Regions from separate parts of the Vibrio syngnathi genome, predicted to be linked through region 1. Evidence: predicted binding sites of a transcription regulator. Region 1 holds the regulator's gene; each other region holds the start of a gene.
The links. The regulator MetJ, encoded in region 1, represses methionine synthesis genes. The targets are predictions, from matches to a motif close to TTAGACNTNTANANGTCTAA.
Positions count from the first base shown of each region.

Region 1 (3,282 bases):
GCTATTTAGACATAAAAAGGACACTTCGGTGTCCTTTTTTGTTGCCTGAAATTTGAGAAAGTACTGAATCGTATTTCATTATTAGGTCAGTTAAAGTAATAGGTTACTGACGTAAATCTTACTTAATCACTTATCCCAACACTCTTTCCTCGAAATTCGCTCTAAAGTTGAGCAGGCGATAGTAATTTCAACTGCCCACTGGTCTTATTAGTAGTGAAATCTCGTTTTTTAATGATACAGATGCTTCAACCACCTAGGAACTTTGAAGTACATCCATTAACATGAACAAGATCCCCCAAATAATAATATCCTAGGAACCTACACCTATGTCTGAAGACAGCCGCCAAGATCAATCCTCTCAAGCGTTATCGCCTCAAGAACAATTCCGTCAGCAAGCTCTTGATTATCATGAGTTCCCAATTCCAGGCAAAATTGCCGTAGAACTGACGAAGCCTGCAAACTCTGCAGAAGACCTAGCACTGGCATACAGCCCAGGTGTAGCTGAGCCTGTTCGCGAGATTGCACAGAACGTCGATAACGTTTACAAGTACACAGGTAAAGGCAACATGGTTGCAGTTATCTCTAACGGTACTGCAATTCTTGGCTTAGGCAATCTTGGTCCTATTGCTTCTAAACCGGTTATGGAAGGTAAAGCGCTACTGTTTAAGCGTTTTGCTGGTTTAGATTCTATCGATATTGAAGTAAAACACCGCACAATCGATGAGTTCGTTGATACGGTTGCGAATATCGCAGATACATTTGGCGGTATTAACTTAGAAGACATCAAAGCACCAGACTGTTTTGAAATCGAGCGTCGCCTGATTGAGCGTTGTGATGTACCTGTATTCCACGATGACCAACACGGTACTGCGATTGTTACGGCAGCAGGTATGCTGAATGCGATTGAGCTTCAAGGTAAGAAACTGGAAGAGTGTAAGATCGTTTGTTTAGGTGCTGGCGCAGCGGCGGTTGCTTGTATGGAGCTACTGATTAAGTGTGGCGCTCAGCGTGAGAAGATCTACATGCTTGACCGTAAAGGTGTGATCCACACTCGTCGTGATGACTTGAATGAATACAAAGAGCTGTTCGCAAATAACACCGACAAGCGCACGCTTGAAGATGTTATCGAAGGCGCTGATCTGTTCTTGGGTGTATCGGGTCCTAATCTGCTACCAGCTAAGGCTCTTACGCTGATGGCTGATAAGCCGGTTGTGTTTGCATGTTCAAACCCAGATCCAGAGATCAAGCCTGAGCTTGCACACGAAGTTCGTTCTGACCTAATCATGGGTACAGGCCGTAGTGATTACCCTAACCAAGTAAACAACGTACTTTGTTTCCCATTCATTTTCCGTGGTGCACTAGACGTGCGTGCGAGCGAAATCAATGACGAAATGAAGCTAGCGGCGGTTAAAGCGATTCGTGAACTAGCGAAAGAAGAAGTTCCAGCTGAAGTATTGGCAGCTGCGGGCGAGACTGCACTGGAATTTGGTAAAGGTTACATCATTCCTAAGCCAATGGATCCACGTCTGCTTCCTCGCATAGCAAAAGCAGTTGCGGAAGCGGCGGTTGAGTCTGGCGTTGCTCGTATTGAGATGCCTGCTAACTATATGGCTTAATGCCTTAATAGCTTAATAGCTTAATAGCTTAATAGCTTAATAGCTTAATAGCGGTTGCTCTATTGAGCGAAAAAGAATAATAAAAAACCGACTCATTTGGAGTCGGTTTTTTTATGTTTATCATTCACAGCGCACTGACAAGTAGTGTCGTGGGTGATGTGATAAATAGGGTTCAGCTATAGCGAATCAATAATGAAGGCAGTGACTGAGTTGTTTTTATTCTTCGTCAAACGCTTCGAACTCGATACCCATCTCTGTCATCAGTTTTTTCACTTCAGTAGGAATATCGTCGGGACGGTCTTTACGAAGATCTTCATCCGTTGGTAGTGGTTGGCCTGTGTACGCATGTAGAAAGGCTTCGCACAGTAGCTCACTGTTTGTTGCATGGCGTAGGTTATTAATCTGGCGGCGAGTGCGCTCGTCAGTAAGAACCTTTAACACTTTTAGAGGGATAGAAACTGTAATTTTCTTTACTTGTTCGCTTTTCTTTCCATGCTCAGCATATGGGCTTATGTATTCACCATTCCAGTCGGCCATTGCGTACCTTCATCACTTTAGTTGTTAGAATAAATTAATAGTGGTGATTTTAGCGGGATTTACTGCCATAAGCAAAGACATATAGACGTCTGGAAGTGTTGACGTCTCACGTTTATGAAAGTAAAGTGAATAACATATATCTAACACAGCCGCAAAATGCCGACAAGCAGCTGTGATTCTCAGACGCAAAATTTGTAAGGAAGCACCTATGAGCAGCCGGAAGCCAGCAACCATCGCCGTACGTACTGGTATCGAGTCAGACACGCAACATCATGCTGTTGTCCCACCCATTTATCTTTCGACTAACTATGGGTTTCCCGCTTTTGGTGAAGTGCCAAAGTATGATTATACCCGCTCTGGTAACCCAAACCGTGGTCTATTAGAAACGGCACTGTTTGAGCTTGAGTCGGGCAAAGGTGCGGTTGTGACTAACTGCGGTACGTCGGCACTTAACTTATGGGTATCCGCTTTCTTAGGTGGTGATGATCTTATCATCGCACCACACGACTGCTACGGCGGCACTTATCGTCTGTTTAACACACGCTCACTAAAAGGTGACTTCAAAGTTCTGTTCGTTGATCAATCGGATCAAGCGGCACTGGATGCGGCGATCGCGCTTAAGCCAAAGTTGATCTTAATCGAAACACCATCGAATCCACTGGTTCGTGTGGTTGATATTGCAGAAACTTGCCGTAAAGCGAAAGAAGTGGGTGCTCTGGTTGCTGTCGACAACACGTTTTTGACGCCTGTGTTCCAAAAGCCTTTAGAGCTGGGTGCTGACTTTGTTATCCACTCAACCACCAAATACATTAACGGACACTCGGATGTTATTGGTGGCGTTGTAGTGACTAAAACTGAAGAGCACGCTGAAGAGCTAGCATGGTGGGGCAACTGTATTGGTGCGACCGGCACACCATTTGATAGCTACATGACTCTACGTGGTATTCGTACGCTAGGTGCACGTATGCGTGTTCACGAAGAGAGTTCACGTGAAATTCTGACGGCGCTGCAACAACAAGATCTGGTGGGTACGATTTACCACCCAAGCCTTCCTGAACATCCGGGCCACGAGATCGCGAAAAAACAACAACTGGGCTTTGGTTCCATGCTGAGCTTTGAGTTTGCGGGC
Region 1 is NZ_CP017916.1:245,338-248,619, forward strand. Features, by position in the region: gene K08M4_RS01160 (malic enzyme-like NAD(P)-binding protein) at 327-1,616, shown strand; gene metJ (met regulon transcriptional regulator MetJ) at 1,833-2,153, opposite strand; gene K08M4_RS01170 (O-succinylhomoserine (thiol)-lyase) at 2,362-3,282, shown strand, end outside.

Region 2 (3,282 bases), 1.2 Mb from region 1:
ATTCAATACATTGCCGTTTCTTGAATCGAGACTGAGTGCTTTGCGGTAAGTGGTTCTTGCTTCATCTACTTCGCCAACTTGTTCGTAGTAATGTGCCATCGAAAGTTGGGCGCGGTAATAACTAGGAGCGTGTTTGATAGCGAGCTCTAGATTTTCACGTGCTTTGACCATATTACCTTGTCCCATGTAGCCCAACCCCAATTCTATACGTGATTGAGACATCGCAATTGGGTCACTTTCCATTTTTGGTGGCCCTTCGGTTACAGAAACACAACCTACCAGAGAAACAGAGGCGAGTAGCGTGAGATGAGATATCAGGGTGGATTTTGGTGATAGCGACTTGTTAGGCATGTGCAGCTCCTTTTGAACACAAACCTATGATATGAAATTGAACACACTTAAGTGTTAGATCGATTATGGAATGCGACCCAAACACCATAAAAAAACCGTGTCCAATTTGGCGTTTTATCAACGACCTATGGAACACGGCTTTATGTATTTGTGAATCGGAAGAAAGAACTTAATCGTCTTTGGTAAAGTTGTCTTCGCTGAAATGATCCAGATCGTAAGGCGTTTGTTGGTAAACGCAGTAGTTTAACCAGTTAGAGAACAACAAGTGTCCATGACTACGCCAGCTTGCAACAGGCTTGTTGTCTGGATTGTTGTTCGGGTAGTAGTTGATTGGTATCACTGGCTCCATGCCTTCACCTAAATCACGAATGTATTCGTTGTGAAGTGTATGCGAGTCGTATTCCGGGTGACCGGTTACAAACACGTTTCGCTTATCTTTAGTCGCTGCTAGGTATACGCCCGCCACATCAGAAGTCGCAAGAACATCAAGGTCAGTATGCTCGGCTAAGTATTCCTGAGAGAAATCAGCATAGCGAGAGTGCGGTGCCAAGAAGGTATCGTCGAAGCCACGTAAAATTGGGTGGTACGGGTTATGGATCTCGTGGTTGTAAACTCCAGAAAGCTTATCTTTACGAGTACGCTTTGGTAAATCATACAAGAGCTTTAAGCCAGCTTGAGCTGCCCAACACACATACAAGGTTGAGGTCACATGCTTGTTTGCCCATTCCATGATGGTTTTTAGATGATCCCAGTAGATAACGTCTTCAAATTGAACCAAGCCAAGTGGCGCGCCAGTGATGATCAATCCATCAAAGTTTCTCCCTTTGACCATTTCAAATTGGCGATAGAAGTTATCAAGGTGTTCTGTTGGTGTATTTTTGCTTGGACGGTCATCAATACGCAGCAGCTCTACATCGACTTGCAATGGGCTATTCGATAGTAGGCGTAAGAATTGAGTTTCAGTTTCAATCTTCTTCGGCATCAGGTTGAGGATCAAGACTCGAAGTGGACGAATTTCCTGTGTCGATGCTCTTGATAACGGCATAATAAAGATGTTTTCTTCACGAAGAACATCAGATGCTGGCAATTGGTCTGGAATGCGAATAGGCAAAGCTTTCTCCCTAAGCTAGATATGTAGACGTCTATACATCTAAATCTATAGTAGTTTGATACGCTTGTCGATATCCAAAATGGATAGATGTAAATTATTTGTGTTTTCTATCAGAAGCCACCTTCCGACGTCGAGGGAGTCTTATAATGTTCAACGACTACCCGAGTAATGCATAAGTGCTTGGTTCTGTTATGTAGAACTAGGCAGTTATCAGAGCAAGCAGTTCGCATTTACGATAAACTCATGTTTTCGAATTAGCCTGTAAAGTGACAGATGAAGTTAATACTCATTCGAGGGCTACCTGGCTCGGGTAAATCAACAAAAGCAAAGACCTACGATGCATTACATGTCGAAGCGGATATGTATTACGTGAAGGAACAAGGTGAGTACTGTTTTGATCCTAGGCAATTGCAGCAAGCGCATGAGTGGTGTCAGAACACGACGGAAAATGGCCTAAAGCAAGGGCTAGATGTTGTTGTTTCGAATACCTTTATTAAGCATTGGGAAATGAAGGCTTACCGCCAACTTGCGCGTAAATACAAAGCAGAATTGATTATCGAAGTGTGCCGAGAGCAATATGGCAGTATTCACGACATCGAACCGTCTGTGATTAAGCGTATGGCGAAAGACTGGCAAGAATAGCCTCGTGTTTATCCAGGTTGTCTGAATGGCAAATAGAATTAAATTAATAGAACAACTCCAAGGTAACGATTGAAATGGCAAAGCGCTCTGTTGTGGTCGATATGACTTCTTATGGTATTTATTCCACATGGGATTCTAAATCTAAAGACCTTCCAAAAATCCAAGAGTTCACCACTATTGTTGATGCTGAAATCGACGTGGAATTTGGCTATATCCTGAATATCAAAAAAGCCAAAGGTGAAAAGATCCGCTACTGCATCTATCACCCGAACATCACCACCGACACTGGCGAAGTGCTCGAACCGTTCGATGGTGAAGAGCATGTCGGTAACAACGACTGGGATTTCTACTTAGGTGACACCATCTGGGCGCCAGTCTCAAATAAGCTTGGTAAATGGCGCATGACGGTCGAGCTAAAAGGCAACATCATTGCCGATAAGACATTCGACCTTGTTGCAAAAGACGAAGGCCAATTTTGGAAGCGTAGGGGTTTTTAGGTTAAAACTTCTGTCTAAATTAAGACAACAAAAAAGCCGAGTCACACGTTACACGTGAACTCGGCTTTTTTCATTGTGCTAGATAGAAGTGACTACCTAACTAATGGATTAGATTATTGCGTCACGTAAGCCACAACAAACTCAGTGATTGCGACCATGTCTTTCACTGCAATGTACTCTTCAGTGGTGTGAACTTTCGCCATACCTGTAGAAAGGTTAACCGTTGTTAGACCTTTTGCGTTGAAGTTGTTCGCATCACTACCGCCACCAGTGCGTTTGGTGTTCGCCGTTACGCCAAGCTTCTCGAATGCGGATTTAATAGAAAGAATGTGCGGGTGATCGTCTGCGATAACGAATGCATCGTAAGCACGAGTAGATTCGATTTCTACTTCAGCGCCGAACTGTTTTGCACTCTCTTGGAATGTAGAGATCATGTGCTCAACTTGAGCTGTTAGCTTTTCGCCGTTTAGAGAGCGAGCTTCAGCCACGACTTTAAGCTCTGGCATTACGATGTTAGTCGCTAGACCGCCTTCAACAATACCGACGTTTGCCGTAGTTTCTTCATCGATACGAAGTAGATTCATCTTAGTGATTGCGTCTGCAGCCACTTGAATTGCGCTGATGCCTTCTTCTGGTGCTAAACCTGCGTGAGCAGGGCGACCTTTGATGTTGGCAACAATC
Region 2 is NZ_CP017916.1:1,437,837-1,441,118, forward strand. Features, by position in the region: gene pilW (type IV pilus biogenesis/stability protein PilW) at 1-351, opposite strand, end outside; gene metA (homoserine O-acetyltransferase MetA) at 521-1,462, opposite strand; gene K08M4_RS06685 (ATP-binding protein) at 1,736-2,104, shown strand; gene K08M4_RS06690 (DUF3859 domain-containing protein) at 2,179-2,601, shown strand; gene K08M4_RS06695 (M20/M25/M40 family metallo-hydrolase) at 2,715-3,282, opposite strand, start outside.
Region 2: metA (homoserine O-acetyltransferase MetA) is a predicted target of MetJ. The motif match lies at 1,486-1,505, and genes of this name have one in related genera.

Region 3 (3,282 bases), 960 kb from region 1:
ACATGAGTCGCGCTCTTACGAGCAACAATAGGTTGGCTGTAAGTCTCACACGCTAAAATGGCATTTTGATCGCCGTCTAACGCGGCCCCCAACAAGCTCACCTCGGTCACTTTCTGTTTTGCAAAGGCAAACCAACTTTTCACTTCTTCGCTGAGCGTTTCTTCTAACTCCAAATCAACAGGGCTATGCAGCAATGAACACGAACTTGCGATCCAAAGCTTATCTCCTAGCTTGTCTTTTACAGGTTGTAGGCGCTGTAACTGAGCGGCTAAATCCGCTCGCCACACATTGCGTCCATTGATTGCACCTGCCGAAAGCACCCAGTCTTGTGGTAGCTTGTTTACCACTTCATTGAGTTGCTGCGGTGCTGCAGCCAAGTCGATGTGTAAACCGTTGACAGGCAGTTCTACGATTTTATCTAACGTGTCTGTTACCGAATCAAAGTAAGTGGTAAGCAATAGTTTCACATCGCCTTGAATCACTTGATACGCCAGTTTGAATGCATCGGCCCATGTTTTCTCAAGTTCCAGAGAAAGGATAGGTTCGTCGATTTGCACCCACTCAACACCCAACTTGGATAGTTTAGCCAAAATCGCTTGGTAGGCAGTAAGAAGGCGAGGCAACAGAGTTAAGCGGTCAAAGCCCTCTTCCACTTCTTTGCCTAGGTACAAGTAAGACAGTGGGCCGAGAAGTACAGGCTTAACCTTGTGTCCTGCTTTTATCGCTTCGCTCACTTCCTCGAACAGCTGTGGCCAACTCACCTCGAACGAATCATCTTTACTGAATTCAGGAACAATATAGTGGTAGTTAGTGTTGAACCACTTAGTCATATCAGACGCCGCTGTACTGTCTTTAGTGCCACTTTCCAAACCATGTTGACCACCACAGCAGGTTGGCTGCGTTTGAGATTGACCACGACCAACCCGGAACAAAGTATCTAAATCTGGAAAGGCTTTTTCACCGTCGGAACCACCAGCATGACGCTTTGGCACGTGACCTAAAAGTAGCGTTGTTGTGAGTACATGGTCGTACCATGCGAAGTCACCCGCAGTTGCAAAGCTTAGATTCGCGTTGGCTTGTACATTCCAGTTACGATTTCTTAGCTCGCTGCCGAGCTGCTTAAGTTCTGATTGGTCAATCTCACCGCGCCAGTACTTCTCTAGTGAGAACTTAAGTTCGCGTTTTTCGCCGATGCGTGGGTAACCAAGAATATGCGTTGTTGTCGTCATGAGTCTGTTCCTTATTCGATAATTCTAATTTCCGGTTAGACTGCCTTTGATGATTTTACTTTTTCACAAAGGCGTCTGGATGGCTAAACTATCGCCCTAATCCGATCGATGGACAACGTCCAAATATTCATCTTGTTTATTAATAATATTCATCTTGAATCGCCCAAAGATGAACAGTTTAAATCCATCTGGACATCTAGACGTTTACAAAAGATCAAAAACACCGTAGGGTGATTATTAAGAAATATTGAATTGGCTTAGGAAATATGAGGAATACTCATGATAGAGCTTAAACACCTTCGAACATTGACCACCTTGAGAGACAGCGGCTCGCTGACGGCGACCGCAACTTCTCTTCATCTGACGCAGTCGGCACTTTCTCACCAGTTGAAAGACCTTGAGGCCCGTATCGGCGGTCAGCTTTTTTTGCGTAAAACAAGGCCGGTTAAGTTTACATCGGAAGGCGAAATCTTGTTAAAACTGGCTGATGAGATACAGCCACAAATCGCCAAAGCTGAAAACGAACTCGCAAGCCTAAAAGAAGATGTGAATGGCCGATTGCACATGGCGATCGAGTGTCACTCATGCTTCCAATGGCTAATGCCCGCTTTGAAGGAATACCAAGTTGCTTGGCCAAGCGTGACCTTAGATTTCTCGTCAGGGTTTGGGTTCGAGCCTCTACCGGCATTGATGGCTGGAGAACTCGATTTGGTGATCACCTCCGATATACAGCCCCGTTCTGAAGTTCACTACGAACCGCTTTTCGATTTTGAGATGCGTCTTATCACCGCGATCAACTCTCCTTTAGCCGAAAAGCCGAGTATTGAACCGCAAGATCTTAGTGATATTACGATGCTCTCTTATCCGGTTCAAAAGCAGCGTCTCGATGTAGTGAAACACTTTTTGCAACCCGCAGGCGTTGAACCAAAGAAATGGAAACAGGCAGACAACACATTAATGTTGGTACAAATGGTATCAGCAGGCTTAGGTGTCGCAGCATTACCAAACTGGGCGATCAGTGAATTTTCAAGGCAAGGACTCATTGCCAGCAAACCATTAGGCAAAGGGCTTTCAAGAAGGTTATTCGCAGCGGTAAGAAACTCAGAAAAAGACAAACGCTACCTGCAAGCTTTCTTTAGCACGGCAAGACAGCAAAGTAAGAGTCACCTAGATGGCATTGAGGTCGTTTAAGAGACGCGTTGTTGGGTTAGTTTATGCCAGCGTTGAACCTGATAGGCATGCGCCAGAAACAAAAAAGTCACAGATTATCTGTGACTTTCTTCTTTTAGCTTTAGTACCGACGATGGCGGTACTTGTTCATTCTCGATAACTGGCTCACAATCGACAGAACATGCGCCAGTTTGCTGCTTATCTTGGATAAGACTTAAACTGGTTAGTTAATGGATCGTATTGATAGCCAAGCATATCAAGCTTACCTACAACACTTTCTATATCCATTTCATACATGCTGACCAACTCTTCAAAGCTATCACATTCCAAACGAAGCTTTTCGTTGACGATCCCCAGCAAAATAATGCTATCGAAACCTTTGACGTTGCTTAAATCCATCCCGTACTCCTAACGAACACACCGACTAGATTTAAGTTTAGAACGCTTACCAACACCACGCTAAAAAACAGATCACACTTTTTCGATTCAACACCAAAAGGCTTGTGAGATCAGTAACCGCCTACATCGCCCAAACTGGCGTTAAACCAACGGCCGCCACCAATAACATCAACAATGAAATAGTCAGCTGAAGCTTTTCAGGGGTTTTAACGAACAATAGATGCCAACACCACACTACGATAGCTGAGATTAGCAACGCAAAGCTAAACAGTAGGGTTGAAATCATTGGCTCTAATTGAGCTTCAGACAGAGAATAAACATTTACGACCGTCGCCAAAACCACCAGCATGCCTGTTAATACGCCCACAACAGGCAGAACACGGTGAAATGCTTGTAAGCGTGTTCTCGCAATCGTCAGCAGTAAATGACCAAACGCAGACCCCAACAGTGCCACTAGCAGTAAAGTAGTAATAATACCGACGGT
Region 3 is NZ_CP017916.1:1,205,699-1,208,980, reverse strand. Features, by position in the region: gene metE (5-methyltetrahydropteroyltriglutamate--homocysteine S-methyltransferase) at 1-1,229, opposite strand, end outside; gene K08M4_RS05715 (LysR substrate-binding domain-containing protein) at 1,509-2,420, shown strand; gene K08M4_RS05705 (DUF4250 domain-containing protein) at 2,598-2,798, opposite strand; gene K08M4_RS05700 (HI_1241 family integral membrane domain) at 2,920-3,282, opposite strand, start outside.
Region 3: metE (5-methyltetrahydropteroyltriglutamate--homocysteine S-methyltransferase) is a predicted target of MetJ. The motif match lies at 1,418-1,437, and genes of this name have one in related genera.